3 regions of the Serratia ficaria genome follow, and region 1 is predicted to be linked to each of the others. Evidence: predicted binding sites of a transcription regulator. Region 1 holds the regulator's gene; each other region holds the start of a gene.

Region 1 (9,886 bases):
AGTGGTGGAACCACGGGTATGGAATTTGAGTCGTGCCTGGTGGTGCAAAACATAGTTAAGGATAGGTGACGACAGTCGAAGTGGTGCGGAAAAATTCGGCCCGCGCCGGGGTGCGGGGATGCTGCGCAACGGGATGAGATGAAAATGTGTTGTTATTGCGTTTTCGCAGATCAAGGGCTGAAACCATTCAACTGAAAGACGTTGCGCATTATAAAGGCTAAGCGGCGGGAAACAAAATAAAAAACCGAGCGGCGGGGCCGGATCCGTCAAATCGGCAGCAAATGTGGCGCAAATGCAAATCGGCAGGGGGCAGTTGTTGCGCAAATAACCTTGCTGTGAATGAAGTCTTTACCGCGGCCGGGTTATTTCCAGCAGCGAGCCGGCGGCCAGGCAGAAGCAGCCGCTGGCGACGCGGGCCGCAATCTCGATGCTTTCACCGGCTGTCAGAAGGTGCTGATCGCCGCCGACGGTGAATTCGAACTCGCCTGACAGCACCCGGGTTTGCAGCGCGCAGTCGCGTTTTTGCAGCTGGCCGAAAGCGCCGGCGTCGAAGCGCACTTCCACCGCCGCCAGGCCGTCGCTCATGGTGCCTTCGCGCCGGGCCAGGCCATTGTCCAGCGGCTGAAACGCGGTCTTGGCGATAAATGTGGTCATGGTGCGCTCCTGATAGGCGAAGGTCGGAAGGGTAACGACGTGCCGGATGACGGGGTCGAGTCGGGACAGATTAACGGAAATCTTGCAAACGCGGGAGAGAACCGGAGAAAGCAATTTTTGGTGCGTCCGAGTGGACTCGAACCACCGACCCCCACCATGTCAAGGTGGTGCTCTAACCAACTGAGCTACGGACGCACTGCACTGCTTCAGAATTTGGTGCGTCCGAGTGGACTCGAACCACCGACCCCCACCATGTCAAGGTGGTGCTCTAACCAACTGAGCTACGGACGCACTGAACTGCTTCAGGAATTTGGTGCGTCCGAGTGGACTCGAACCACCGACCCCCACCATGTCAAGGTGGTGCTCTAACCAACTGAGCTACGGACGCATATTTTCCTGTCTGTCATGGCTGACAGCGGGGACGAATATTAACGAGCTACCTGCGCGCTGGCAAGGGGAAAAACGCAATTTCATTCGGTATTTCACGCGATTGCTGCGCTTGTGTGCAGTAAGGCGGTTTTTTCCGCAAACTCTGATGAGGAAGCCACCGGCCGGGCAGGCGCCGGCCGGTGGCATGCTTAGCGGGTGGAGCGCTGCAGGATCAGCGCGGTCGGCTGCTTTTGCAGCCAGCGCATGCGCAGCGCCATCATGATGGCGGCGAAGGTCAGCCCGATGATAAAGCCGATCCAGAAGCCGCTCGGCCCCATCGCCGGCACCAGCATGTCGGTCAGCGCCAGCAGATAGCCGCTCGGCAGCCCCAGCACCCAGTAGGCGATAAAGGTGATGAAGAAGATCGCGCGGGTATCTTTATAGCCGCGCAGCACGCCGCTGCCGATCACCTGGACCGAGTCGGAGATCTGGTAAATCGCCGCCAACAGCATCAGCTGCGACGCCATCGCCACCACCGCCGGGCTGTCGTTGTACAGCAGGGCGATCGGCTCGCGGAAGGCGGCGGTGAACAGCGCGGTGCAGGTGGCCATGACGATGCCGACGCCGATGGCGGAGTAGGCGGCCACCCGCGCGCCCTCGACCGAGCCTTCACCCAGCCGGTAGCCGACGCGAATGGTGGCGCCAACCCCGAGCGACAGCGGCAGCACGAACATCAGCGCGCTGAAGTTGAGCGCAATCTGGTGGCCGGCGACCGACACTATCCCCAACGGCGACACCAGCAGCGCCACCACGGCGAACAGCGTCACCTCGAAAAACAGCGCCAGCGCCACCGGCATGCCGATGCCGATCAGGCGTTTCAGCGCCGCCCAGTCCGGGCCGCCGCGATCGCCTTCCAGCCGTTTGATGTCGCGCTGCGACGGCGCGCGTTTGACGTACCAGCGCATCATCAGGAACATCAGCCAGTAGACGCTGCCGGTGGCCACGCCGCAGCCGACGCCGCCCAGCTCCGGCATGCCGAACTTGCCGTAGATGAAGATATAGTTGATCGGAATGTTCACCAGCAGGCCGATAAAGCCGATCACCATGCCCGGTTTGGTTTTGGACAGCCCTTCGCACTGGTTGCGCATCACCTGGAAGAACAGATAGCCCGGCGCGCCCCACATGATGGCGTGCAGATAGCCAACCGCCTTGTCCGCCAATTGCGGATCGATGTTGTGCATCATGTCGATGACGAACTTGCAGTTGTACAGCACCGCAATCAGCAGCACCGAGACGCCGGAAGCCAGCCAGAATCCCTGGCGCACCTGGTGGGCGATGCGATCGCGGCGGCCGGCGCCGTTGAGCTGGGCGATCACCGGGGTCAGCGCCAGCAGCAGGCCGTGGCCGAACAGGATCGCCGGCAGCCAGATAGAGGTGCCAACCGCCACCGCCGCCATATCCGTGGCGCTGTAGGCCCCGGCCATAATGGTATCCACCACGCCCATGGCGGTTTGCGATATTTGCGCGATGATTACCGGAATGGCGAGAGCCAATAAACTACGCGCTTCAATTAAGTACTTCTGCACGCATACACCTTTTCTATTATTTATGATGGAGGGAGGGTCGTCGCGAGAGGACAACAATTAAAAATAGCGGAATTTTGTCAAAAAGAGTGTACCTGCTCGGCGTGGTTAAGCCAACGTTGTGATCGAATAGTTATTAAATGCGCAGACGCAGATTTTTTGCCGCGGCGGATTTGGTTTTCCGCGCCAACTGGGGCAAACTGCCGGAAGCGCTTTTAACACATTCAGCAAGAAGAGGCTTACATGTTCACCGGTATCGTACAGGGCACAGCGCCGCTGGTCGCCATTGATGAAAAACCCAACTTCCGCACCCACGTGATTGAAATGCCGACCGAGCTGCTGCCGGGGCTGGAGCTGGGCGCCTCGGTGGCCCACAACGGCTGCTGCCTTACCGTGACGGCGGTCGAAGGCAACCGCGTCAGTTTCGATTTGATCAAGGAAACGCTGCGCCTGACCAACCTTGGCGAACTGGCGTTGGGCGACGTGGTCAACATTGAGCGCGCGGCGAAATTCAACGATGAAATTGGCGGCCATCTGATGTCCGGCCATATTATCTGCACGGCGGAAGTCGCCAAGATTTACACCTCGGAAAATAATCGCCAGGTGTGGCTACGCATGCCGAATGCCGAATTGATGAAATATGTCCTGCATAAAGGGTTTATTGGCATCGACGGTATTAGCCTGACCATCGGCGAAGTGGTGAATAACCGTTTCTGCGTGCATTTGATCCCGGAAACGCTGGAGCGCACCACGCTGGCCAAAAAGCGTCTGGGCGATAAAGTGAATATCGAAATCGACCCGCAGACGCAGGCGGTGGTTGACACCGTCGAGCGGGTGCTGGCCAGCCGCGAGGCGACCCTGGCGGCGGCGATGGCGCCGGCGCATAAAGACTGACCGCGGTTCGGGCGTTGACGCCGGGATCGCATCCTAACCAGAGAGGAGAAACGCGTGAAGTTTTATGGGAAAACGTTGATGTTAACCGCGCTGTTGGCGCTGAGCGCCTGCAGCAGTTCACCGGAGAAGGGCGCAACCGCTCAGGCGACCGACGCGGACGATACCTGCGGCGCTGCGCAGTATCAGAGCTATGTCGGCAAACCGATGTCCTCGCTCGAGGGCCTGCGGATTGAGTCCCAGGTGCGGGCAATTCCGTACAACTCGGCGGTGACCATGGACTTCAACCTGCGCCGCCTGAATTTCCTCGGCGACAGCGACGATAAAATCATCCGCGTCTATTGCGGCTGATGCGCGGTTCGGCGCCTGGTAAATAAAAACGGCCCCGGCGATTAACCGGGGCCGTTTTTTTATCGCGCGCAGCCGCTCAGCGCGAGACGCGAATACCGCCTTCGACCCCTTTAGGGCTGAATACCACCTGCCACAGTTGAATATCACGCGCCCGGAAGGCGCCGGCGCAGGCGTTCAGATAATAGCTGAACATGCGTTCGAAACGTTCGGAATAACGTTGAGCCAGCTGCGGCCAGGCCTGTTTAAAACGTTCGTACCAGGCCATCAGCGTGCGATCGTAATCGGCGCCGATATTGTGCCAGTCTTCCATCACGAAATGTCCCTCGCTGGCCTGGGCAATATGGGTGACCGACGGCAGGCAGCCGTTCGGGAAGATATATTTGTTGATCCAGGGATCAACATTCATATCTGTCCGGTTGGAACCGATGGTATGCAGCAGGAACAAACCGTCCGGTTTTAAATTGCGCTCCACCACGTTGAAATAGGTGCGGTAGTTTTTTGGCCCGACGTGTTCGAACATGCCGACGGAAACGATACGGTCAAACTGCTGATGCAGGTCGCGATAATCCTGCAGCAGGATTTCCACCTCCAGCCCGGCGCAGCGTTCCTGCGCCAGCTTCTGCTGCTCGGCGGAAATGGTCACGCCGACCACCGAGACGCCGTAGTTTTTCGCCGCAAAGGCGGAGAGGCCGCCCCAGCCGCAGCCGATATCCAACAGCCTCATTCCCGGCTGCAGCTGCAGTTTCTCGCAGATCATGCGCAACTTGGCTTCCTGCGCCTGTTCCAGCGTGGCGGCGTCCTTCCAGTAAGCGCAGGAGTATTGCATATAAGGATCGAGCATCAGGGTAAACAGATCGTTGCCTAAATCGTAATGCTCTTTGCCGACTATCCAGGCGCGTTTTTTCGACTGCAGGTTGGTTAATCGCGCGGCGGCGATGCGCAGCGTGTCTTTAAGATGGTGGGGGAGTTTCCTTTCCAGCCCGGCATTGACCACGCGTTGAAAGAATATATCCAGCCGTTCGCATTCCCACCAGCCGTCCATATAACTTTCGCCCAGCCCCAGAGATCCTTCCTGCAGCACGCGTTTAAAAAAGTTGGGGTTTTTGACCTGAATATCGAAGGGCCGCGATCCGTTTATTTCAATACCGGCCATGCCGAGCATTTCATGTGCGATACGGTACCATTGGTTGTCCTGGATGCTCAGATCTTCTATACACGATGAACTCATAGCTTCTCCATCACCTTCTTCTGACTGATGACCCGCTAGGAAAAAGCTTAGACAATTTCTGCGGGTGCATACGTTTCCCGACGGTAAAATTACCCGCGGCGTCTGATATCCGACTATGAACAGAGGAAAATTTTAAGAAGGCTCCAGCGCAAGGGGCGCGGGAAAAACTCATCCTTAAAAAAGTGTGACGCAATACGCGAACACAATAGCGACTTGAGATATAGAGATTATAAAGTGTTACTTTAAAAGGTTGTTTTTGAGTATAGGCGTGCCGAGGCGCTTACTCAACCGTAAATCGCACTCGGCAAAAATATTCTTTAAGTGACTATTAGCTCTGGCAATTATGACGCAGGGTTAGCATGTTCCCGCGGCGCGCGCTGCCCCGCATCGGCCGCTTTCCCGCGCTGCAGCCAATAGCCCAACGCGGCCAATACCACCGTTGACACCATCACCGTTACCGTCGCCGGCAGCGGCTGCGCGATAAACGCCGAGACCAGCATGCTGGCGACGAAGCACAGGCCCAGCTGCAGGGTATTCTGCAGCGCCGCGGCCTTGCCGCTGCTTTCCGGGAACGGCGTCAGCGCATTCGCCACCATAATCGGGTAACCGGCGCCGTTGACCAGGGCCATGATGCAGAACGGGATCAGCAGGCTGGTCAGGGTCGGTTCGGTCAGGGTGGCCACCAGATACAACGCCACCATGCTAGCGCCATAGGTTACCAACAGCCACGGCAGCAAGGTTGTACCGTTGATGCGCTTTAACGCGGTGCGGCAGCCATAGCCCCCCAACAGGAAGGCCAGGGTTTGCGGCACATAGCTCAGGCCAATATCGTTCGGGCCGTAGCCCATGTCGCCGAGGATAAACGGCGAACCGGTCAGCCAGGCGAAAAATCCGGCCGAGCAGGCGGCGAACATGGCGACGTTGCCGCTGAACACCGGGGATTTCAACAGCTGCCAGAAGCTGACGCCGCGGTTCTTTTCGGCCGCGATGGGCTGCGGCCTGGCGCTTTCTTTCAGCAGCAGGGTCGGCAGCAGCAGCAGCAGGGCGATGCCCAGCAGCACGGCGAAGATCATCCGCCAGCCGGCGTGGTTCAACAGCCAGGCGCCCAGCAGCGGCGCCAGCGCCGGCGACAGCGCGACCAGCGGCATGATGGTGGCGAACACGCGGTTGGCCTTGCCGTCGCGGTAGCGATCGACCACCAGCGCCTGCCAGGTAACGGCGGCGGAGCAGACGCCGATCGCCTGAATAAAGCGTAACGACCACAGCTGCACGGCATTTTGCACCCACAGCATGCCGAGGCAGCCGAGGGCGAACAGCGCCAGGCCGATCAGCAGCACCGGCTTGCGGCCCAGGTGGTCGGAGAGCGGCCCCCACAGCAGCTGCGCAAAGGCGAAGCCGGCCAGAAAGATGCTGAGGCTGGCGCTGATGGCGCCGGCGGAAATTTGCAGCTCTTCCCGCATGGCGCCGAAGGCCGGCAGGTACATGTCGGTCGCCAGATAACCCAGCATGCTCAGGCCGGCGAGATAGAACATAAAGCCAAAGGAATTTCGCATGGTATTTCTCGTTGGTATTTTGTTGTCGCAGGTTTTTAGCGCCGGCAAGTGTATCCGGCTGGATCTCTGCTTGTGAAACGGTAATATTTGCAAACTGCTGTTAAAAAAATTGAAGGCAAGACGATGTGGTCTGAATATTCTCTGGAAGTCGTGGACGCGGTGGCCCGCACCGGCAGTTTCAGCGCGGCGGCGCAGGAGCTGCACCGGGTGCCCTCGGCGGTCAGCTATACCGTGCGTCAGCTGGAGCAATGGCTGGCGGTGCCGCTGTTTGAACGGCGCCATCGCGATGTGGAACTGACGCCGGCCGGCGCGCTGTTCATCAAGGATGCGCGGGTTGTCATCAAAAAAATGCTCGACACCCGCCGCCAGTGCCAGCAGGTGGCCAACGGTTGGCGCGGCCAGCTGAAAATCGCGGTGGACATCATCGTCAAACCGCAGCGCAGTCGCCAGCTGGTGCTGGATTTCTATCGTCACTTTCCCGATGTCGAATTACTGATGCAGCCGGAGGTGTTTAACGGCGTGTGGGATGCGCTGGTCGACGGGCGGGCGGAGATGGCGATCGGCGCAACGCGCGCGGTGCCGGTCGGCGGCGGCTTCGCCTTCCGCGACATGGGCGACATGAACTGGCTGTGCGTGGTCAGCCCGCAGCATCCGCTGGCGCTGCTGAGCGGCCCGCTGAATGACGACCAGCTGCGGCCTTATCCTTCGCTGTGCCTGGAAGATACCTCGCGCAGCCTGCCGAAGCGCGTGACCTGGACGCTGGACAACCAACGGCGGCTGGTGGCGCCGGACTGGACCTCGGCGCTGGACTGCCTGTGCGCCGGGCTGTGCGTCGGCATGATGCCGGCCCATCGGGCGTTGCCGCTGGTGCGGCGCGGGGAGCTGGCGGCGCTGCAGCTGCAGCAGCCTTTTCCCGCCAGCCCGTGCTGCCTGACCTGGCAGCAGGATAAGCCGTCGCCGGCGATGGCCTGGCTGCTGGACTATCTGGGGGACAGCGAAACCCTGAATCAGGAATGGCTGAGCGAAGCGGCGCCGGAGGCCGGGCGGGCTTCCGGCGGCGGGGATTAACGGCGGTAGTCGACGAACGGGCCGTCGGCGACCGAACGGCGCTCGATCAGTTTCGGATGCACCTCGATCACCTGCGATTCCTCGCGCTTGCTGATGATGCGATCCAGCAGCATGGTGAAGGCCATTTCGCCCAGGCGTTCCTTCGGCTGGTGGATGGTGGTCAGCGCCGGCGTGAAGTAGCGGGCGTTGCGCACGTTATCGTAACCGATCACCGAAATGTCCTGCGGCACCCGCAGCCCCAGTTCGTCGGCGGCGCAGATGGCGCCCATCGCCATGATGTCGCCGCCGCAGAACACCGCGGTCGGACGCTGTTTCTGCGACAGGATCTGATGCATGGCCTTGTAACCGGACTCCGGCTCAAAGTCGCCCTGTACGATCCATTCGTCGCGCACCTCGATATTGGCTTCCTGCATCGCCTTCAGAAAGCCCTGATGTCGCCCGCCGCCGGTGTTGCGCGCCAGCTGCCCAGGAATGGCGCCGATGTCGCGGTGGCCGCGCTCAATGAGATAACGGCCGGCCAGATAACCGCCCTCGAAGGCGTTGTCGATGATGGTGTCGGTAAAATCGCCGCGCGCCGCGCCCCAGTCCATCACCACCATCGGGATATTGCGGTAGTCTTCCAGCATGCCCAACAGCTGGTCCGGGTATTCCGAGCACATCACCAGCAGGCCGTCGACGCGCTTTTGCGCCAGCATCGCCAGATAGGCGCGCTGCTTGTCCAGGTTGTTATGCGAGTTGCACAGGATCAGCGTGTAGCCTTTGCTGTAGCAGCTGTTCTCCACCGCTTCGATCACTTCGGCAAAATAGGGCGCCTCGCTCGAGGTGGCCAGCAGGCCGATCGACTTGGTGTGATTGACCTTCAGGCTGCGCGCCACGGCGCTCGGCGAGTAATGCAATTCTTTGATCGCGGCCCATACGGCCGCTTTGGTTTCTTCGGCGACGAAACGAGTCTTATTGATGACGTGCGAAACGGTGGTGGTGGAAACGCCAGCGCGTTTGGCCACATCTTTAATCGTTGCCATGTAAGAAATGACTCCTGAACTCACATGTTGCAGCATGTAAGTGTGATGTTAATCGTTTGCCTGCGTAGATCCTTCTCCAGAGAAGCGAAAACCGAGTTTTTAATGTGTTGAAGTCTTCAGCGCTGGTCAGGAGGGGCATTGTTGCCGGTACGCAGTTGTGAACTGCGAATTTTGTCGCATATTGAGCAAAAGGGGAAGAGGTAATCGGCATTATAAACCGGGAAATGATAACAAGATTTTATTGGCGAACTGTGGGAAAATGATTTGACGTACTAATTGTACGCCTTTTATCCTTGGGAAAGCCTATCTGAGAAGGAGTAGTAATGGATACCGATCTGAAGATGTCGCTGTTCACCACCCTGTGTGCGCTGGCCGTGATCATTGCCTTCAGCTTCACCGCTGCGCTGAACTGAATTCCCGGCATTAACAGGCGCAGCTTGCTGCGCCTCGTCGCTTTCCCCGCGGTTATCCCCGTTCTTCTGCAACAAACGTCCCGTTCGCCAACGCCTGGAGGTTCTCCGGCCACTTCGGCCGCGCTAAGTATTAACGAATGGTTTTCGGCGTGACGACCCGGCGCGCGCCGATATAGTGGTTCTGCCAGTAGTCGTTGTCGAGCTGGCTGATGCGGATCTCTTCACCGGTGCGCGGCGACTGGATGAATTTGCCGTTGCCCAGATAAACCCCAACGTGATCGGCCACGCCGCGGTTGTTGATGCGGAAGAACACCAGATCGCCGCTTTCCAGCTCGCTTTTCTTGATGGGCGCGGCGTCGCGCAGGTGATACATCTCATTGGCGGTGCGCGGCATCTTGATTTTCACCACGTCCTTATAGGCGTAATAAATCAGGCCGCTGCAGTCAAAGCCGGTACGCGGCGAGCTGCCGCCCCAGCGATAAGGCTTGCCCATTTGATCCATCAGCTTGGCCATGGCGGTTTGCTTGGCGTGTTGATAGCGTTTTTTATGCGCCGGGCTGAGCTTCAGCGGCTTATCGTCGTGCACCAGTTTGGCGGTAGCCATCCCGGCACTGCGGTGGCGGCCGTAGCCTTTTTTGTAACCCTTCTTCGGTGGGGTCACCTTAATTTTGGCGATTTTTTGGGATTTGGTTTTCGATTTGGCGCTGACGATCTTTTTGGCCGTTTTCTCTGATTTGGTCTTGGCGACCTTGGT
Region 2 (9,886 bases), 1.5 Mb from region 1:
GATGTTTTCGCCGTAGGTGGTGTTGGGGGTCGAACCAAAGAAGCCGGAAATCACCGTCGAGATGCCGTTGGCGAACATCGAGCGATGCAGGCCCGGATCGCGGATCAGGTCTTTTTTGACGATGTTGGCGGTCACCACCAGGTGGCCGACGTGTTCGGCGATCACCACCAGCGCCGCCGGCAGGATGGTGAAGATGGCGAACCACTCGAAGCGCGGGGTGTAGAAGGTCGGCAGCGCGAACCAGTGCGCTTCACGAATCGGGGTCAAATCCACCACGCCCATAAAGAACGACAGCGCGTAGCCCACCAGCACGCCGATCAGAATAGGAATGATCGCCAGGAAACCGCGGAACAGCACCGAGCCCAATACCGTCACCCCCAGCGTCACCAGCGAAATGGTGATGGTGGTGGGGTCTGCGCTGGCGCCGTCCGCCGGCAACAGGCCCGCCATATTGGCCGCCACGCCCGCCAGCTCCAGGCCGATAACGGCGACTATCGCCCCCATCGCCGCCGGCGGGAACATCACGTCCAGCCAGCCGGTGCCGGCCTTCTTCACAATCAGCGCCACCAGGCAGAACAGCACGCCGCACATGATGAAACCGCCCAGCGCCACCTCATAGCCCAGCGGCAACAGCAGCAGCACCGGCGAAATGAACGCGAAGCTGGAGCCGAGGTAAGCCGGGATCTTGCCCTTGCAGATAAACAGGTACAGCAGCGTGCCGACGCCGTTGAACAACAGCACCGTCGCCGGGTTGATCTTGAACAGGATCGGCACCAGCACCGTGGCGCCGAACATGGCGAACAGGTGCTGGAAGCTGAGCGGTATGGTCTGGAGCAGCGGCGGCCGCTCGCTGACGCCAATGGCGCGACGGGTCATGTGTGCTTTCCTTTAATCGTTATTGGTGATGCAAGCTTAGTTATCTATGCTCAATGGATTTCAAGTTACGGCCAGGTAGCTTGAAAGACGAAGCGCATAAAAAAGCCGACTGATTAAAGTCGGCTAATGGGTTACTTGGTACCAAATATCTTGTCGCCCGCATCACCCAGGCCCGGCACGATGTAACCTTTTTCGTTGAGGCACTGATCGATAGAGGCGGTGTACAGCTCCACGTCCGGGTGCGCCTTCTCCAGCGCGGCGATGCCTTCCGGCGCCGCCACCAGCACCAGCACCTTGATGCTGTTGCAGCCGGCTTTCTTCAGCAGATCGATAGTGGCGATCATCGAGCCGCCGGTGGCCAGCATCGGGTCGACGACCAACGCCAGGCGCTCTTCGATGTTGGACACCAGCTTTTGGAAGTACGGCACCGGTTCCAGGGTCTCTTCGTCGCGGTAAACGCCGACCACGCTGATGCGCGCGCTCGGCACGTGCTCCAGCACCCCTTCCATCATGCCCAGGCCGGCGCGCAGGATCGGCACGACGGTAATTTTTTTCCCTTTGATCTGGTCGATTTCAACCGGCCCGCACCAGCCTTCGATGGTGACTTTCTCCGTCTCCAGATCGGCGGTCGCTTCATAGGTCAGCAAACTACCCACTTCTGAGGCCAGCTCACGGAAGCGTTTGGTGCTGATGTCATTTTCGCGCATCAGGCCAAGCTTGTGTTTTACCAGCGGGTGTTTCACCTCAACGATCTTCATCATTTTTCTCCTATTAAGGCGGTTGACGGCCAAAAAAATCGCGGGATTATACCTCCTTTTTTTGGTCGCGCCACCCACAATAGCCCGATCGGGATCAACAAAAGTTTGAATATCAGTATAGATGACGAAAAAGCGGAGCTGCCTCACAAGCCGCTCGCAAACGTTTGCCTGCGCTGTTAGAATTGCCGCGCCTTTTTCCGGAATCAACATCGGAAGCACAGTTTTCAAACCGCAAACCGTCGTGGGGATCGCGCAGTGACCGACAAAACCTCTCTCAGCTATAAAGACGCAGGTGTCGATATCGATGCTGGCAACGCATTGGTAGATCGCATCAAAGGTGTAGTTAAACAGACCCGCCGCCCGGAAGTGATGGGTGGTCTGGGCGGTTTTGGCGCCCTGTGTGCGTTGCCGCAGAAATACCGCGAGCCGGTGCTGGTTTCCGGTACCGACGGCGTAGGCACCAAGCTGCGTCTGGCGATGGACCTGAAACGTCACGACACCATCGGCATCGATCTGGTCGCGATGTGCGTGAACGATCTGGTGGTGCAGGGCGCTGAGCCGCTGTTCTTCCTCGATTACTACGCCACCGGCAAGCTGGACGTGGACACCGCCGCCAGCGTCATCACCGGCATCGCCGAAGGCTGCAAGCAGTCCGGCTGCGCGCTGGTGGGCGGCGAAACCGCCGAAATGCCGGGCATGTACCACGGCGAAGACTACGACGTGGCCGGCTTTTGCGTCGGCGTGGTCGAGAAATCGGAAATCATCGACGGCAGCAAGGTGCAGTCCGGCGACGCGCTGATCGCCCTCGGCGCCTCCGGCCCGCACTCCAACGGCTATTCGCTGGTGCGCAAAATCCTCGAGGTCAGCAACACCGACCCGACCGCCACCGATCTGGCAGGCAAACCGCTGGCGGACCACCTGCTGGCGCCCACCAAGATTTACGTGAAATCGGTGCTGGAACTGATCGAGAAAGTTGACGTGCACGCCATCGCCCACCTGACCGGCGGCGGCTTCTGGGAGAACATCCCGCGCGTGCTGCCGGAAGGCATGCAGGCGGTGATCGACGAGTCAAGCTGGCAGTGGCCGGCGGTGTTCAACTGGCTGCAGCAGGCCGGCAACGTCAGCCGCCATGAAATGTACCGTACCTTCAACTGCGGCGTGGGCATGGTTATCGCCCTGCCGGAAAGCGAAGTGGAGGCGGCCATCGCGCTGCTGACCGCGGCAGGTGAAAAAGCCTGGAAGATCGGTAAACTGACCGCTTCTTCTGACGAACAGCAAGTGGTCATCAACTGATGAAAAAGATCGTGGTGTTGGTCTCCGGCCAGGGGAGCAATCTCCAGGCGCTGATTGACGCCTGCCAGCAGGGCCGGATCGCCGCCGAGATCGCGGCGGTATTCAGCAACAAGGCGCAGGCTTACGGCCTGCAGCGCGCCGCGGCGGCAGGCATTGCCGCCCACGCGCTGGATCCCAAAGCCTATGAAGATCGCGCGGCGTTCGACGCGGCGCTGGCGGACGCCATCGACCAATACCAGCCCAGCCTGGTGGTGTTGGCCGGCTACATGCGCATCCTCAGCCCGCAGTTCGTTCAGCGTTATGCCGGGCGCATGCTGAACATCCACCCTTCCCTGCTGCCGAAATACCCCGGTTTGCATACCCATCGGCAGGCCATAGACAACGGCGACGGCGAACACGGTACCTCGGTGCACTTCGTTACCGAACAGCTCGACGGCGGCCCGGTGATCCTGCAGGCCAAGGTGCCTATCTTCCCCGGCGACGAGGAAGATGAGGTGATCGAACGGGTGCAGGCCCAGGAGCACACTCTCTACCCGCTGGTGGTGAACTGGTTCGTCGAAGGCCGCCTAATGATGCGTGAAGGCGCCGCCTGGCTGGACGGCGAACGCCTGCCGGCGCAGGGCCACGCCGCCGACTGACGGCGCAACCTGAACCCCCGCTAAACGGCGCCCCTCACGGCGCCGTTTTTTTTCGCCGCAATGCCGGCCCTGAGGTTATACTTTGCGCAATTTCACGACATAGAGGAGCACACATGTCCAGCACTGCCAGCGTCAGATTGCGCCCACTGGAACGGGACGATCTGGCGTTCGTCCATCAAATGGACAACAACGCCAGCGTCATGCGCTATTGGTTTGAAGAACCCTACGAAGCCTTTGTCGAGCTTTCCGATCTCTACGACAAGCACATTCACGATCAAAGCGAGCGGCGCTTTATCATCGAGCACGAAGGCGCCAAGGTCGGGCTGGTGGAACTGGTGGAGATCGACCACATCCACCGCCGCGCGGAATTCCAGATCATCATCGATCCTGCCCACCAGGGCAAAGGCTACGCCAGCACCGCCGCCCGCCTGGCGATGGACTACGGCTTCTCGGTGCTGAACCTGTACAAGCTGTACCTGATCGTCGACAAGGAAAACCCCAAGGCGATCCACATCTACAGCAAGCTGGGCTTCAACGTGGAAGGCGAACTGATCGACGAGTTCTTCGTCAACGGCGAATACCGCACCGTGCTGCGCATGTGCATCTTCCAGCCGCAGTATCTGGCGAAGTTCAAAACGCAGACCGGCGATAAAACGCTGGTTAAATGACAGTGAACATGAAAAAGAAAAACCCGCGCAAGCGGGTTTTTTATTGGCGAATAACTCGCTAGTATCCAAGGGGACATTTTCGCCAGAAAACGGCTTACCGAGAAACGAAAACATAATATTTAACCGAGATAATTAATCAAAAAAATTAATGGTGATAATAAGAGTTCACCGCTGCATTCCCCTACCAAGGACAAATTAAATGACTACAGCCTCAAACCTGCTTCTTTTTATCGGCCTGGCGATGTTCGCCATAGCCGCCGCTCTGAATATCTATAGCGGCTACACGACCGCTGCACCCAATAGCGCGTCGCTGTTTTCCACACTCTGGTGGGCACGCTGGTTCCCGCTCTATGCCTCGGGAGCCACATTGCTGTTGGTGGGTTTGGTGTTGCGGCTGAGCGGTAAAGCTCGTTAAGGGCCATCTGCCTGATATGGCCCTTATGGGTTATTTATCTTTCTTGCCCAACATGCGCATCAGCCATCCACGCTGCGGCTTTCTGGCGGGCGGCAAGTCGACGATGGGCTCCAGCGCCATATCGGCTGCGCTTTCCTGAGCCGCCGCGTCACGTTGGTGCCGACAACGCGCCTGATAGTCCGCTTCGTTTTGGCACAGATGGGGCCGCCATTTCTGCCAGAAAGCCTTGACGCGACGCAGGGACTCCCATTCATTAACCGACCAGGCCACGACGAAAATCGCCATCATCAGGTAGGCAAAAAAGAAGAATAAAAACCAAAACTTATTGCTGGCGGTCGCTTCGCTTTCCCCCAACGGAGGCACGGTGATATAGAAACCGCAGGCGATAGCCAGCGCGCTGACGATCAGGAACAGCATCAGCGAAACGCGCTGGCGCCGCAGCCGATTGGCATCCAGCGTGAACACGCCGTACTGGGTCAGGGTAAGCGAAACGCGGCGCAGGAAGCAGTTAAGATCCCGGTCACCCAATGCCGTGGAAGCGCGCCCCAGATAATCCACCAGCTGGTGCGCCACCCATACCGGCAGGCGAATGCCAATGCTTTCATACTGCGCCCTGGTTTGCAGCAGCGTCATATCGTTCTGCGGCCAGTCGCGCAGCGCCTGAATACGCGCCAACGCCGACAGGCGTTTCGCATCGCTGACGCGATCGAACCGGCAATTTCGCCGGGAATCATATCCCTTTAACCAACGTAAAAACCACCATGCCGCCGCAGAGATCAGCATAGGCAATAACAGGAGGGATAACTCTTTAATATAATTTTCATCAATATTCATGCTTATATCTTCCTTATATAAATAGGCATCCATTCATCGACCACAAAAATAAATAACATAATAGTAATCAATAATTGAGGTGATTAATAACAAGAAAACAAATATAAATAAATGCCGCACCAAAAGCTGAACTATTGGCGAGCGCTACCTATATAGCATTAATAACGCGGAGGCTGTAAGCAATATAATCGTTCTTTCACCTCCGAGGGCCCGTTATGCCGGCCGGATTTTTATCGCCGCTGCGCGGCGAAAACCCTCGGGTCTTCGCCGCCTCCTTCAACCGTAGCGCCCGGTAATATAATCCTCGGTGCGGCGCTGGCGCGGCGAAGTGAAAATGGCGTCGGTATCGTTGTACTCCACCAGCCGGCCCTGGTGAATAAAGGCGGTGTAATCGGAAACGCGCGCCGCCTGCTGCATGTTGTGCGTCACCAGCACCACGCTGTAGCGCTGCTTCAGCGCCGAGATCAGCTCTTCGATGGTCAGGGTGGAGATCGGATCCAGCGCCGAGGTCGGCTCGTCGAGCAGCAGCACCTCCGGCTCGATGGCGATAGCCCGGGCGATCACCAGCCGCTGCTGCTGGCCGCTGGAAAGCCGGAAGGCGTTTTCGCGCAGCCGGTCCTTCACTTCGTGCCACAGCGCGGCGGCGCGCAGCGATCGTTCCACCGCCTCGTCCAGCAGGCGCCGATCGCGCACGCCCTGCAGGCGCAGGCCGTACACCACGTTTTCATAGATTGACTTCGGGAAGGGGTTCGGCCGCTGGAACACCATGCCCACCCGCCGCCGCAGCGCCGCAACGTCGATTTGCGTGCCGGAGATCGGCGCGCCGTCGAGCTGCAAATCCCCCTCGATGCGGCAGTTGTCCACCAGATCGTTCATGCGGTTGAAGCAGCGCAGCAGCGTCGATTTTCCGCAGCCCGAAGGGCCGATCAAGGCCGTCACCCGGTGCTTCGGGATGCGCAGCGAAACGTCGTGCAGCACCTGTTTTTCACCATAGAACAGGTTCAGGCCATTGACCGCCAGCGCGGTCTGTTCATCATCCAAATGCTGGACATCCAGCCGGGGCAAACTGCCTGGCGTCATCAAACCCATTACGCACTCCCCAAGAATAGCGTCATCGTTACTGCGACCATGCCCTGTACTTCTCCCTCAACGAATGGCGGATGCCCATCGCCGCCAGATTCAAGCCCACCACGATCGTCACCAGCAGAAAGGCGGTGGCGAACACCAGCGGCCGCGCCGCCTCCACGCTGGGGCTCTGGAACGCCATATCGTAGATCTGGAAGCTGAGGTGCATAAACTTCCGCTCCAGATGCAGATACGGGAAAATATCGTCCACCGGCAGCACCGGCACCGACTTCACCACGCCCACCAGCATCAGCGGCGCGGTTTCGCCGGCGGCGCGCGCCACCGCCAGGATCAAACCGGTCATCATCGCCGGCGCCGCCATCGGCAACACGATGCGCCACAGCGTTTCGGCGCGGCTGGCGCCCAGCGCCATCGAGCCCTGACGCAGCGCGGCGGGAATGCGCGACAGCCCTTCCTCGGTGGCGACGATCACCACCGGCAGCGTCAGCAGCGCCAGCGTCAGCGCCGCCCACAGCACCCCGGGGGTGCCGAAGGTCGGGTTGGGCAAGGATTCAGGATAGAACAGCTGGTCGAGCGTGCCGCCAATCATATAAACAAAAAAGCCGAGGCCAAACACGCCGTAGACAATCGACGGCACGCCGGCCAGGTTGACCACCGCGATGCGGATCAGCCGGGTCAACAGGTTGTTGCCGGCATATTCGTGCAGATACACGGCGGCGATCACGCCGAACGGCATCACCACGATCGACATCAGGATCACCATCAGCACGGTGCCGAAGATCGCCGGGAACACCCCGCCTTCGGTATTGGCCTCGCGCGGGCTGTCGCTGAGGAATTTCTTCACCTGACTGCCCCAGTGAACCAGCTTCTGCGTGGCGCTCATGGCGTTCGGGTACCAGGCGTCGCGCACCTGGCTGAGCGGAATGGTCAGCGTCTGGCCGTGCATATCGCGCAGCAGCAGCGCATCGCGTTGGCGATCGCGATTCAGCCCGCTCAGCCGATCGGCCAGCGCGCGGTACTGGCGCCGCAGCTCCAGCCTTTCGGCCTTGATCGACGCCTGAGCGCGGGCATCCAGCTTATCGTCCTGCCGCAGGCGCTTTTCACGCAGCCGCAGCGTATCGAACCGCTGATTGATGCGCGCCATGTCGCGGAACTGGATATCGTGCGCCTGGCGCGACAGCGCGGCGATCTGCGGCAGACGCTGCTGCAGCGCCTGGCCGAGATTGCGGCCGGTCAGCGGCTGCCCGTCCTCCAGCAGGCCCGCCAGATAACCATAGGCGGTGCCGTTGCTGTTGCGTTCCAGCACCAGCAGGTCGCGCGGCGCGCTCTGGCGGCGAATGTCGCTGGCCAGCAGCGTGCGGAAATCCTGCCCCTCACGCTCGCGGTTGCCCACCTTGATCAGATAGCGCACCAGGTTCTGCGCCCCATCCGGCGGCGTTACGCCGGACTCGGCCAACTGCCGGCGCGAGATGTCCTGCTGCTGATACAGCTCGCCGATCACCGTCACCGGCCCGGCGGCGCTCTGGTTCAGCTCAAACTGATACACCGGGCTGGGCCAAAAATAGCGCATCCCCTGCCCGGCCAGCAGCAGCATGATGCCGATCAGCGCCAGCAGGCTGACGGCGACCGATCCGGCGGTCAGCCATACCCACGGCGAACCGCTTCTCACCCAGGCTCTCACGGCGCCTCCTGATTGGGGGTATAGCGTTTGCGCAGCCGCAGGCGCACCGCCTCCGCCAGCGTGTTGAACACAAAGGTGAAGATAAACAGCACCAGCGCGGTGAGGAACAGCACGCGGTAATGGCTGCTGCCGGAGACCGCCTCCGGCATCTCGATCGCAATATTGGCCGCCAGCGCGCGCAGCCCCTGGAACAGGCTGCCGTCGATGATCGGCGTATTGCCGGTGGCCATCAGCACTATCATGGTTTCCCCCACCGCGCGGCCAAAGCCGATCATCAGCGCGGAGAAAATGCCGGCGCTGGCCGAAGGCAGCACCACCCGCACCACGGTTTGCCACTGGGTCGCCCCCAACGCCAGCGATCCCTGGCTCAGGGTGGCGGGCACGCTGAACAGCGCGTCCTCCGCCAGCGAGAAGATGATCGGCACCAGCGCGAAGCCCATCGCCACCCCCACCACCAGCGCGTTGCGCTGATCGTAGTCGTCCCCCAGCCAGAAATGCAGCGGCTCGCCGAACAGCGCCACTTCCAGCCACGGCCCGATGCCGAACGCCAGCCAGACGGTCAGCGCCAGCAACGGCAGCAGGATCACCAGATCGCCGCCCGGCCGGCGGCGCGGCGCCAGGCGGTTGACCGCTCCGCCGCACAGCAGCACCGCCGCGGCCAGCAGCAATGGCAGCGCCAGCATCGCCAGCAAATAGTGTTCGATCACCGGCGCCAGCCAAATGCCGGCCACCAGGCCGATCACCACCGTCGGCAGCGCGCCCATCACTTCGATGGCGGGTTTGATCACCCGGCGCAGCGCCGGCGTCATAAAGTAGGCGGTGTACATTGCGCCGGCCAGCGCCAGCGGAATGGCGAACAGCATCGCATAGCCCGCCGCCTTGAAAGTGCCGAAAATCACCGGCATCAGGCTGAACTTGGGCTGGTAGCTGTCTTCGCCGGAGGTGGACTGCCAGACATAGGCCGGCTGCGGGTAGTTCTCGTACCACACCTTGCCCCACAGCGAACGCCAGGTGACATCCGGATACGGGTTATCGAGGGCGTAGCGTTGCCAGCCCTGGGCGGTTTCCAGCAGCAGCCCGTCGCCGCGCGGCGCAAACGCCATCTGCGTCGCCTCGCCGCCGAGCCGCGCATTCAGCAGCGGCTGGGATTGAATGCTGGAAAACAGCGAAAAACCGCCGTCGGGCCGCAGGGTGGCGAACACCCGCCGGTACGGCTCGGCCACCAGCAGCTCCTGCGCCATCGCCGGGTGATTGAAATGCTGCACCGGGATCAGTTGCCAACGCCGGTCCTTTTCCACATCGAACCATTCGCGCACCTTGCCGTCGGCGCCGGCGATCAGCAACGCGCTGCCGCCGGGCAACGCCGTCATTCGATAGGGCGGGTGTTCGCCGAGCACCCGCGTTTCGCGCAGCGCCAGCTGTGCGCCGCTGATCTGATAGCGCGCCAGCCGGTTACCCGCCAACAGGTACAGCTGGCGGCCGTCCGGCGTCAGCACCAGCTGCTGCGCGCCGCCTTCCAGCGCAAACGCGCTCAGCTGCGGCGCCCGATCGGGGCTAAAGCGGCCGAAGACCAGGCGGTTGTCTTGCGTCACGCCGGCCAGCAAATACTGGCCGCGCTGCGCCTGCGCCAACGACAG
Region 3 (9,886 bases), 1.4 Mb from region 1:
GACGGGTTGACCGGTACCACGGTGTCGCTCGGGTAGCAGCCCAGCACCTTCAGCGAACGGGTGATCGGCGCCAAGTCCCGCAGCGCTTTTTGCATCGACTCAGAACGCAGGTTGGCCTGCACATCGATATAAAACATCTCTTCCCACGGATTGCCGTTGATTGGGCGCGACTCCAGCTTGGTCATGATGATGCCGTTGTCGCGCAGCACCAGCAGCGCTTCGACCAATGCGCCAGACTGCTGGCCGGTGGCCATGATCAGCGTGGTTTTGGCCGGGACCTGTTCGGAAACCTCAATCGCCTTGCGCGCCAGCACGATAAAGCGGGTGATGTTCTGCTGCTGATTGGCCAGGTTATGCTCCAGCACCTGCAGGCCGTACAGCGCGCCGCCGGCTTCGCTGCCCAGGGCCGCCACCTTCGGTGAATTCAGCTTGGCGATTTTCTCCATCGCGTCGGCGGTACTTTCGGTGTAGACGATTTTCCAATGCGGGAAACGGTTGATGAACTGACTGCATTGCTGGAAGGGTTGCGGGTGGCTGTAAACGGTTTCGATCTGCTCCAGGGTGCTGTCGCCGGCCACCAGTACGCAGTGGTCGATAGGGTTGGTCAGTTCGCCGACGATCGACAGGCTGGTGTGCTGCAGCAAATCGTAGACGTCGTTAATCGACCCCGAACTGGTGTTTTCGATCGGCAGGATAGCGTAATCCGCCTGGCCGGTTTCCACCTGGGCGAAGATATCCTGAAACTTCTGGCAGCCGCACTCAATCAGCTGATCGAAGTGGCGAGCGGCGTATTGGCGCGCCGCCAGGTGCGAATAGGAGCCTTTTGGCCCGAGGAAGGCGATGCGGGCCGAGTGTTGGCTGACGGGGTTTAACTGATGCTGCAACAACGCCTGTTGGGTCAGCACCGAGTCTTCGATGATCAGCTGGAACAGGCGGGTGACGTAGAAGCCGTCGAGATCGTAGGGTTTGGCGGCGGCGATCAGCGCATCCAGCAGGTCGCGTTCGCGCTCTTTATCGCGGATCGGCCGGTGAGAGTGCAGCTTGGTCTTGCCCACTTCCACCGCCAGCTCACGGCGCTCCGCCAGCAGGGCCAGCAGCTTCAGGTCCAGGGCGCTGATGCGCTCGCGCAGCACCAGTAACGGGTTGTCAGTCATAATCAGCTTCCGCCTTCTGTTCTTATACGTTGTAAAATAGCCATAAAAAAAGCCCCCTGTTTCCAGGAGGCTTTGCTGTTCGTCTTCGCATTCTTTATCACACGACGAAACGCCTCCCAATCAGGGGAAGGTAAAAAAGAATGCGAAGAAGAACGGTGTGCGTGTCATGTTTCATCCAGAGTCGGTGCGAACAGGTTTTAAAGTAACCGCTGGCCTTTGGCTCGTCAACAGAAAACCAGACAAAAAACGCGCCCTCAGGCGCGTTTGATGCGAAACAGCCGTTAAACGGTTATTCCTCTTCCGGCTCCACTTCCGGAACGATGTCTTTCACGCTGGCGGCGGCGCGGCGCGCTTCGCCCTTGTGCTGCACTTTGTTCAACTGACGCTCCAGCTTGGCGATCAGTTCGTTAACGGCGGTATACATGTCGTCATGTTTGGCGCTGGCGACCAGCGGGCCGTTAGGTGTGGTGATGGTGGCGTCGGCCACAAACCCTTTAGGTTCTTTGGATAAAACGATATGCGGGTTGATTAGCTGAGCCTGCCATTTATCCAGTTTGGTGAGACGGTCTTCGACGTGACTACGGATTGCGGGAGTGATATCCATTTGTTTGCTGGTAATGTTCAATGTCATATAACTTACCTCTCTGTCTTTCCGTCTTGGTGAATCCAGCATACCCCGCTTTTTGCTTAAATGCGTGATGAAAATCACGTTTTTTTGTCACTTTTTGCAAAGTTAGTTCAATCTGTGATTCAGCATCTGAATCGGTCATCTAGGGCTTGAGTCTTGTCGCCGGATGGCGCATTATCGATAGGATGACCGGCGTTGCAGTGTTGCTAACAACGTGTTTTTGCTTGTGTATTTGTCCAGTGCAACGCAGCGTCATCGCCAATGAAAACGGCAGCCTCGGCTGCCGTTTGGTTTTCCTGCCGTTGCCAGCCAGATTACTGCGGGTTGGCGGCGATCACTTTGGCCACTTTATCGGCCTGACCGCTCAACTGCAGCTGCTTGTAGGCGTTTTCCATCAGCGGCAGCGCGTCGCGCGTCGCCTTGGTATCCGGATATTCGCGCAACATCTGTTCGGCGCGATTAACGACCGCGACGTAAGCACCGCGTTTAGTGTAGTATTCCACCACCGAAAGCTCATACTTGGCCAGGCGGTCTTTCAGATACACCAGACGCTTGTTGGCGTCGGTTACGTACTGGCTGTTCGGATACTGCTGAATCAGCTGGCTGAAGTCGCGGAACGCAGCGCGGGCGTGCTGTGGATCGCGGTCTGAACGGTCGACCCCGAAGAAGCCCTGCAACGCACTGTCATCCAGCGCCATATCGGTCAGCCCACGCATGTACATCACGTAATCGATGTTCGGGTGCGTCGGGTTCAGACGCATGAAGCGATCGATAGAGGCCTGAGCCAGCGGTAAATCGGCAGATTTATAGTAGGCGTAAATCAGGTCCAGCTGGACCTGCTGAGAGTACGGCCCGAAAGGATAGCGGTTATCTAACGCTTCGAGTTGCGTAATCGCGCCCTTAAAGTTACCGTCCTGCAGTTTTTGCTGGGCAGTAGCATAGATTTCCGAAGGTGGGTTGTCGGGAACCGCATCCTTGGATGTGGAGCAACCTGCCAGCGCCAGGCTCAACGTGGCTGCCGCCACCAGATATTTCATACGCGTCATGACGTTTTGATTATCCTCAGGGTGTTATTCCGGGAGACTGTCCGTTAAGCTCCCGACAAAGACTAGGTACAATAGCACATTATATTAAACGGCATCGCCGTGAAAACCCAACGTTAACGAAGAAGCTGCATATGGCACAACAAGTACAACTCACCGCAACGGTGGCCGAATCTCAACTCGGACAACGTTTAGATCAGGCTTTGGCCGAATTGTTCCCTGATTATTCACGATCTCGCATAAAAGAGTGGATCCTGGACGATCGGGTGCAGGTCAATGGCAAAACGACAAACAAGCCGAAAGAGAAGGTGCTGGGGGGAGAGACGGTCGCCATTGATGCACAGATAGAAGAAGACGCCCGTTGGGAACCGCAAGACATTGAGCTGAATATCGTCTACGAAGACAGCGACATTCTGGTGATCAACAAGCCGCGCGGCCTGGTGGTTCACCCTGGCGCCGGCAACCCGGACGGCACGGTGCTGAACGCGCTGCTGCACCACTACCCGGAAATCGCCGATGTGCCGCGCGCCGGCATCGTGCACCGTCTGGACAAAGACACCACCGGTCTGATGGTGGTGGCGAAAACCGTACCGGCGCAAACCCGGCTGGTGGAAGCGCTGCAGGCGCGTGAAATCACGCGCGAATACGAAGCGGTGGCGATTGGCACCATGACCGCCGGCGGTACCGTCGACGAGCCTATTTCGCGCCATTCCACCAAGCGCACCCACATGGCGGTTCACCCGATGGGCAAACCGGCGGTGACTCACTACCGCATCATGGAACACTTCCGCGCCCATACCCGCCTGCGCCTGCGTTTGGAAACCGGCCGTACGCACCAGATCCGCGTGCATATGTCTTATATCAGCCATCCGCTGGTGGGCGACCCGCTGTACGGCGGCCGTCCGCGTCCGCCAAAAGGCGCCTCGGAAGCCTTTATCAACACGCTGCGCGGCTTCGACCGCCAGGCGCTGCACGCCACCATGCTGCGTTTATACCATCCGATCAGCGGCATCCAGATGGAGTGGCATGCGCCGCTGCCGCAGGATATGGTCGATCTGATCAACGCGCTGAAGGTCGATACCGAAGAGTTCAAAGATCAGATGGATTGGTAATGACGTCGCTCATTCTGCCCGACTGGCCGTTGCCTGCGGGCGTTAACGCCTGCAGCACCACCCGCGGCGGCGGCGTTAGCCTGCCGCCTTACGATTCGCTCAACCTCGGCACCCACGTGGGGGACGAGGCGCAGGCGGTGGCGCGCAACCGCGAGCGGCTGGTGGCCGGCGCAGGCCTGCCGCAGATGCCGGTCTGGCTGGAGCAGGTGCATGGCACCCGTGTACTGCGGCTGGAGGGGCAAACGCCCGTCGACCTGCGGGCGGACGCGGTATACAGCAATGTGCCGGGGCAGGTGTGCGCCGTGATGACGGCGGATTGTTTGCCGGTGCTGTTCTGTTCCGAAAACGGCGATGAGGTGGCTGCCGCGCACGCCGGTTGGCGTGGGCTGTGCCATGGCGTGCTGGAGCAAACTCTGGCGGCGTTCGCCGCTGAGCCCGGCAGTATCAGCGCCTGGCTGGGCCCGGCGATCGGTCCCCGGCAGTTTGAGGTCGGGCCGGAAGTGCGCGCCGCCTTTATCGAGGCGGACACCGCCGCCGCCGCCGCGTTTACCCCGCGCGGCGGCGATAAATTCCTGGCGGATATCTATTTATTGGCCCGCCAGCGGTTGCAGCGCGCCGGCGTTAACGCCGTTTACGGTGGCGACCGCTGTACGCTAAGCGAAACGAGTCATTTTTTCTCCTATCGACGCGATGGAATAACCGGACGTCTGGCAAGTTTAATCTGGCTGATATAACCTATTGAATTAGGACGATCCAACGACGCATGATTGCAGTACCGAAAATATAGAGTCGAGATAACCTTGAAAATTTGAGGGATGACCTCATTTAATCTCCAGTAGCAATTTCGACCCATCTTGGAGGTGTTATGCGTCTGGATCGTCTTACCAACAAATTCCAGCTTGCCCTCGCCGATGCCCAATCCCTAGCCCTTGGGCACGACAACCAGTTTATTGAACCGTTACATCTGATGAGCGCCCTGCTCAATCAGGAAGGGGGCACGGTTCGCCCACTGTTAACTTCCGCCGGTATCGACGCCGGGCGCGTGCGCACCGAAATCGAACAGGCATTGTCCCGTTTACCTCAGGTCGAGGGCACCGGTGGCGACGTTCAACCGTCCCACGAGCTGGTGCGCGTACTGAACCTGTGCGACAAGCTGGCGCAGAAACGCGCGGACAAATTCATTTCTTCCGAGCTGTTCGTCCTCGCGGTGCTTGAAGATCGCGGTTCGCTGACCGACCTGTTGAAAGCGGCCGGCGCGACAGCCGACAAGATCAGCAAAGCCATTGAACAAATGAGGGGCGGTGACAGCGTGGAAGATCAAGGGGCTGAAGATCAGCGTCAGGCATTGAAAAAGTACACTATCGATCTGACCGAGCGCGCCGAGCAGGGCAAACTCGATCCGGTTATCGGCCGTGACGAAGAAATCCGCCGCACCATTCAGGTGCTGCAACGTCGTACCAAAAACAACCCGGTGCTGATCGGCGAACCTGGCGTGGGTAAAACCGCCATCGTCGAAGGCCTGGCGCAGCGCATCATTAATGGCGAAGTGCCGGAAGGGCTGAAGCACAAGCGCGTATTGTCTCTGGATATGGGCGCGCTGATCGCCGGGGCCAAATATCGCGGTGAATTTGAAGAACGTCTGAAAGGCGTGCTGAGTGACCTGGCGAAACAGGAAGGCAGCGTGATCCTGTTCATCGACGAACTGCACACCATGGTTGGCGCGGGCAAGGCCGACGGCGCCATGGACGCCGGCAACATGCTGAAACCCGCGCTGGCGCGCGGGGAGCTGCACTGCGTCGGCGCCACCACGCTGGATGAATATCGCCAATATATAGAGAAGGATGCGGCGCTCGAACGTCGTTTCCAGAAAGTGTTTGTGGCGGAGCCGACCGTTGAAGACACCATCGCCATTCTGCGCGGCCTGAAAGAGCGCTATGAGCTGCACCACCATGTGCAGATCACCGATCCGGCCATCGTGGCGGCGGCGACCCTGTCGCACCGTTATATTTCCGATCGCCAACTGCCGGACAAGGCCATCGACCTGATCGATGAGGCGGCGTCGAGCATTCGCATGCAGATGGATTCCAAACCGGAATCGCTCGATCGCCTGGAACGCCGCATCATTCAGCTGAAGCTGGAACAGCAGGCGCTGAATAAAGAGTCTGATGACGCCAGCAAGAAACGTCTGGAAATGCTCAGCAGCGAGCTGGAGCAGAAAGAGCGCGAATACTCAGAGCTGGAAGAAGAGTGGAAAGCCGAAAAGGCCTCGCTCTCCGGCACTCAAAATATCAAGGCCGAACTCGAGCAGGCCAAGATAACTCTGGAGCAGGCCCGCCGTACCGGCGACCTGGGGCGGATGTCCGAGCTGCAATACGGCAAGATCCCCGAGCTGGAGAAACAGCTCGAAGCCGCTACCCAGGCCGAAGGCAAAACCATGAAGCTGCTGCGCAACCGGGTCACCGATGCGGAGATCGCCGAAGTGCTGGCGCGCGCCACCGGTATTCCGGTAGCCAGAATGCTGGAGGGCGAGCGCGATAAGCTGCTGCGCTTGGAGCAAGAGCTGCATTCGCGGGTCATTGGCCAGGATGAAGCGGTCAGTGCGGTATCCAATGCGATTCGCCGCAGCCGTGCCGGGCTGTCCGATCCTAACCGGCCGATCGGTTCGTTCCTGTTCCTCGGCCCGACGGGGGTGGGGAAAACCGAGCTTTGCAAGGCGTTGGCTTCGTTCCTGTTCGACAGCGACGACGCCATGGTGCGCATCGACATGTCCGAGTTTATGGAAAAACACTCGGTATCGCGGCTGGTGGGCGCCCCCCCAGGCTATGTCGGTTATGAAGAGGGCGGTTACCTGACCGAAGCGGTGCGCCGCAGACCTTATTCGGTGATCCTGCTGGATGAAGTGGAGAAGGCGCACCCGGACGTGTTCAACATTCTGCTGCAGGTATTGGATGACGGGCGCCTGACCGATGGCCAGGGCCGCACCGTCGACTTCCGCAATACCGTGGTGATCATGACCTCGAACCTGGGCTCCGATCTGATCCAGGAGCACTTCGGTCAGATGAACTACGCGCAGATGAAAGAATCCGTCATGGAAATGGTGAGCCATCACTTCCGTCCGGAATTCATCAACCGTATAGATGAAGTGGTGGTGTTCCACCCACTCGGCCAGAAACACATTGCCGAGATCGCCAAGATTCAGCTGGCGCGTCTGTATAAACGTCTGGAAGAGCGCGGTTACGAAGTCACCATGACCGAGCCGGCGCTGGAACTGTTGGGTAAAACCGGTTTCGACCCAGTCTATGGTGCGCGCCCGTTGAAACGCGCCATCCAGCAGGAGATCGAAAACCCGCTGGCGCAGGAAATCCTTTCCGGCAAGCTGGTCCCGGGGTTGCCGGTGACGCTGGACGTGGAAGGCGAGCACATCGTTGCCCGTCAGTAACGGCGATTAAGAGTAATAAAGATAAAAGGGAGCGGGCAACCGCTCCCTTTTCTTTATCTCTATTCTGTAGGCTTTACCGGGTTTGCTGCTCTAACCACGCCTAAAAGCCGTTTTTCTGGCTAATAAACATCCTAAAATGACGTCGTTGGCGATTATTTGAACGCTTGAAAAGTTTTTTGCATTTAGGGGTTGCGGCGTTCTGAGAACTCCCTATAATGCGCCTCCACTGACCGGGAACAACGACTCCTCTAACGAGAACCAGTCGCCCAGCCAGGAAGAAGCAAGCCGGTGAAAACGCCGTTTCTTAATAAGAAAAAAGCTTGACTCTTCAGCGGGAAAGCGTAATATGCACCTCCCGCGTTACCGAGAGTTATCTCTCAGTAGCCAACGCTCTTTAACAATTTATCAGACAATCTGTGTGGGCACTCCACAAGACGATATCCAGCATCTTCGGATGCGAAAAAATATCAAGTCTTGAAGAGTGACTAACTGAAGTAAAATTCATGCAGTAACCTTTGAGCATCGCTTCACGAGTTGAAGCAAATCAAGCTTTTAATTGAAGAGTTTGATCATGGCTCAGATTGAACGCTGGCGGCAGGCCTAACACATGCAAGTCGAGCGGTAGCACAGGAGAGCTTGCTCTCTGGGTGACGAGCGGCGGACGGGTGAGTAATGTCTGGGAAACTGCCTGATGGAGGGGGATAACTACTGGAAACGGTAGCTAATACCGCATAACGTCTACGGACCAAAGTGGGGGACCTTCGGGCCTCACGCCATCAGATGTGCCCAGATGGGATTAGCTAGTAGGTGGGGTAATGGCTCACCTAGGCGACGATCCCTAGCTGGTCTGAGAGGATGACCAGCCACACTGGAACTGAGACACGGTCCAGACTCCTACGGGAGGCAGCAGTGGGGAATATTGCACAATGGGCGCAAGCCTGATGCAGCCATGCCGCGTGTGTGAAGAAGGCCTTCGGGTTGTAAAGCACTTTCAGCGAGGAGGAAGGGCGATGTCTTAATACGGCAGCGCATTGACGTTACTCGCAGAAGAAGCACCGGCTAACTCCGTGCCAGCAGCCGCGGTAATACGGAGGGTGCAAGCGTTAATCGGAATTACTGGGCGTAAAGCGCACGCAGGCGGTTTGTTAAGTCAGATGTGAAATCCCCGCGCTTAACGTGGGAACTGCATTTGAAACTGGCAAGCTAGAGTCTCGTAGAGGGGGGTAGAATTCCAGGTGTAGCGGTGAAATGCGTAGAGATCTGGAGGAATACCGGTGGCGAAGGCGGCCCCCTGGACGAAGACTGACGCTCAGGTGCGAAAGCGTGGGGAGCAAACAGGATTAGATACCCTGGTAGTCCACGCTGTAAACGATGTCGATTTGGAGGTTGTGCCCTTGAGGCGTGGCTTCCGGAGCTAACGCGTTAAATCGACCGCCTGGGGAGTACGGCCGCAAGGTTAAAACTCAAATGAATTGACGGGGGCCCGCACAAGCGGTGGAGCATGTGGTTTAATTCGATGCAACGCGAAGAACCTTACCTACTCTTGACATCCAGAGAACTTTCCAGAGATGGATTGGTGCCTTCGGGAACTCTGAGACAGGTGCTGCATGGCTGTCGTCAGCTCGTGTTGTGAAATGTTGGGTTAAGTCCCGCAACGAGCGCAACCCTTATCCTTTGTTGCCAGCGATTCGGTCGGGAACTCAAAGGAGACTGCCGGTGATAAACCGGAGGAAGGTGGGGATGACGTCAAGTCATCATGGCCCTTACGAGTAGGGCTACACACGTGCTACAATGGCGTATACAAAGAGAAGCGAACTCGCGAGAGCAAGCGGACCTCATAAAGTACGTCGTAGTCCGGATTGGAGTCTGCAACTCGACTCCATGAAGTCGGAATCGCTAGTAATCGTAGATCAGAATGCTACGGTGAATACGTTCCCGGGCCTTGTACACACCGCCCGTCACACCATGGGAGTGGGTTGCAAAAGAAGTAGGTAGCTTAACCTTCGGGAGGGCGCTTACCACTTTGTGATTCATGACTGGGGTGAAGTCGTAACAAGGTAACCGTAGGGGAACCTGCGGTTGGATCACCTCCTTACCTAATGATATCGATTCGCGTGAAGTGCTCACACAGATTGTCTGATAGAAAGTAACGAGCAAAGCGCTACCTGTTGATGTAATGAGTCTCTGACTCATGCTGATACGAGAAACGGTTAAACCCTGGTTTAATCGGATTTTGTGTCCCCATCGTCTAGAGGCCTAGGACACTGCCCTTTCACGGCTGTAACAGGGGTTCGAATCCCCTTGGGGACGCCATTCCGATAATGAGTGAAAGACATTATCACCGGTCATGCGTGACCAAAAAATCTTAAAGATGACTCTTGCGAGTCGTGTTTAAGATATTGCTCTTTAACAATCTGGAACAAGCTGAAAATTGAAACATGACGGCTGAAACTTGTCCCTCCGTAGAAATATTGGGATGAGGAGTAACCTGTCATAGAGTCTCTCAAATG

What was found. The regulator PurR, encoded in region 1, represses purine synthesis genes. The targets are predictions, from matches to a motif close to CANGCAAACGTTTGCNTG.
Region 2: a site for PurR is predicted at 1,788-1,805, ahead of purM (phosphoribosylformylglycinamidine cyclo-ligase). Genes of this name have one in related genera too.
Region 3: a site for PurR is predicted at 2,043-2,060, ahead of raiA (ribosome-associated translation inhibitor RaiA). Genes of this name have one in related genera too.

Annotation. Positions count from the first base shown of each region.
Region 1 covers NZ_LT906479.1:2,374,861-2,384,746, forward strand. The annotation lists gene CKW09_RS11235 (cupin domain-containing protein) at 349-654, opposite strand; tRNA gene CKW09_RS11240 (tRNA-Val) at 773-849, opposite strand; tRNA gene CKW09_RS11245 (tRNA-Val) at 869-945, opposite strand; tRNA gene CKW09_RS11250 (tRNA-Val) at 966-1,042, opposite strand; gene CKW09_RS11255 (MATE family efflux transporter) at 1,233-2,609, opposite strand; gene CKW09_RS11260 (riboflavin synthase) at 2,850-3,500, shown strand; gene CKW09_RS11265 (I78 family peptidase inhibitor) at 3,555-3,848, shown strand; gene cfa (cyclopropane fatty acyl phospholipid synthase) at 3,925-5,076, opposite strand; gene punC (purine nucleoside transporter PunC) at 5,418-6,629, opposite strand; gene punR (DNA-binding transcriptional activator PunR) at 6,753-7,697, shown strand; gene purR (HTH-type transcriptional repressor PurR) at 7,694-8,719, opposite strand; gene cydH (cytochrome bd-I oxidase subunit CydH) at 9,043-9,132, shown strand; gene CKW09_RS11295 (C40 family peptidase) at 9,263-9,886, opposite strand, start outside.
Region 2 covers NZ_LT906479.1:3,863,752-3,873,637, forward strand. The annotation lists gene uraA (uracil permease) at 1-876, opposite strand, end outside; gene upp (uracil phosphoribosyltransferase) at 1,008-1,634, opposite strand; gene purM (phosphoribosylformylglycinamidine cyclo-ligase) at 1,890-2,927, shown strand; gene purN (phosphoribosylglycinamide formyltransferase) at 2,927-3,565, shown strand; gene speG (spermidine N1-acetyltransferase) at 3,679-4,233, shown strand; gene CKW09_RS18290 (hypothetical protein) at 4,433-4,648, shown strand; gene CKW09_RS18295 (hypothetical protein) at 4,679-5,482, opposite strand; gene pstB (phosphate ABC transporter ATP-binding protein PstB) at 5,759-6,571, opposite strand; gene pstA (phosphate ABC transporter permease PstA) at 6,600-8,249, opposite strand; gene CKW09_RS18310 (ABC transporter permease subunit) at 8,246-9,886, opposite strand, start outside.
Region 3 covers NZ_LT906479.1:976,509-986,394, forward strand. The annotation lists gene pheA (bifunctional chorismate mutase/prephenate dehydratase) at 1-1,154, opposite strand, end outside; Phe leader region at 1,197-1,323, opposite strand; gene pheL (pheA operon leader peptide PheL) at 1,275-1,322, opposite strand; gene raiA (ribosome-associated translation inhibitor RaiA) at 1,444-1,785, opposite strand; gene bamD (outer membrane protein assembly factor BamD) at 2,097-2,828, opposite strand; gene rluD (23S rRNA pseudouridine(1911/1915/1917) synthase RluD) at 2,960-3,937, shown strand; gene yfiH (purine nucleoside phosphorylase YfiH) at 3,937-4,671, shown strand; gene clpB (ATP-dependent chaperone ClpB) at 4,803-7,376, shown strand; rRNA gene CKW09_RS04550 (16S ribosomal RNA) at 7,930-9,471, shown strand; tRNA gene CKW09_RS04555 (tRNA-Glu) at 9,614-9,689, shown strand.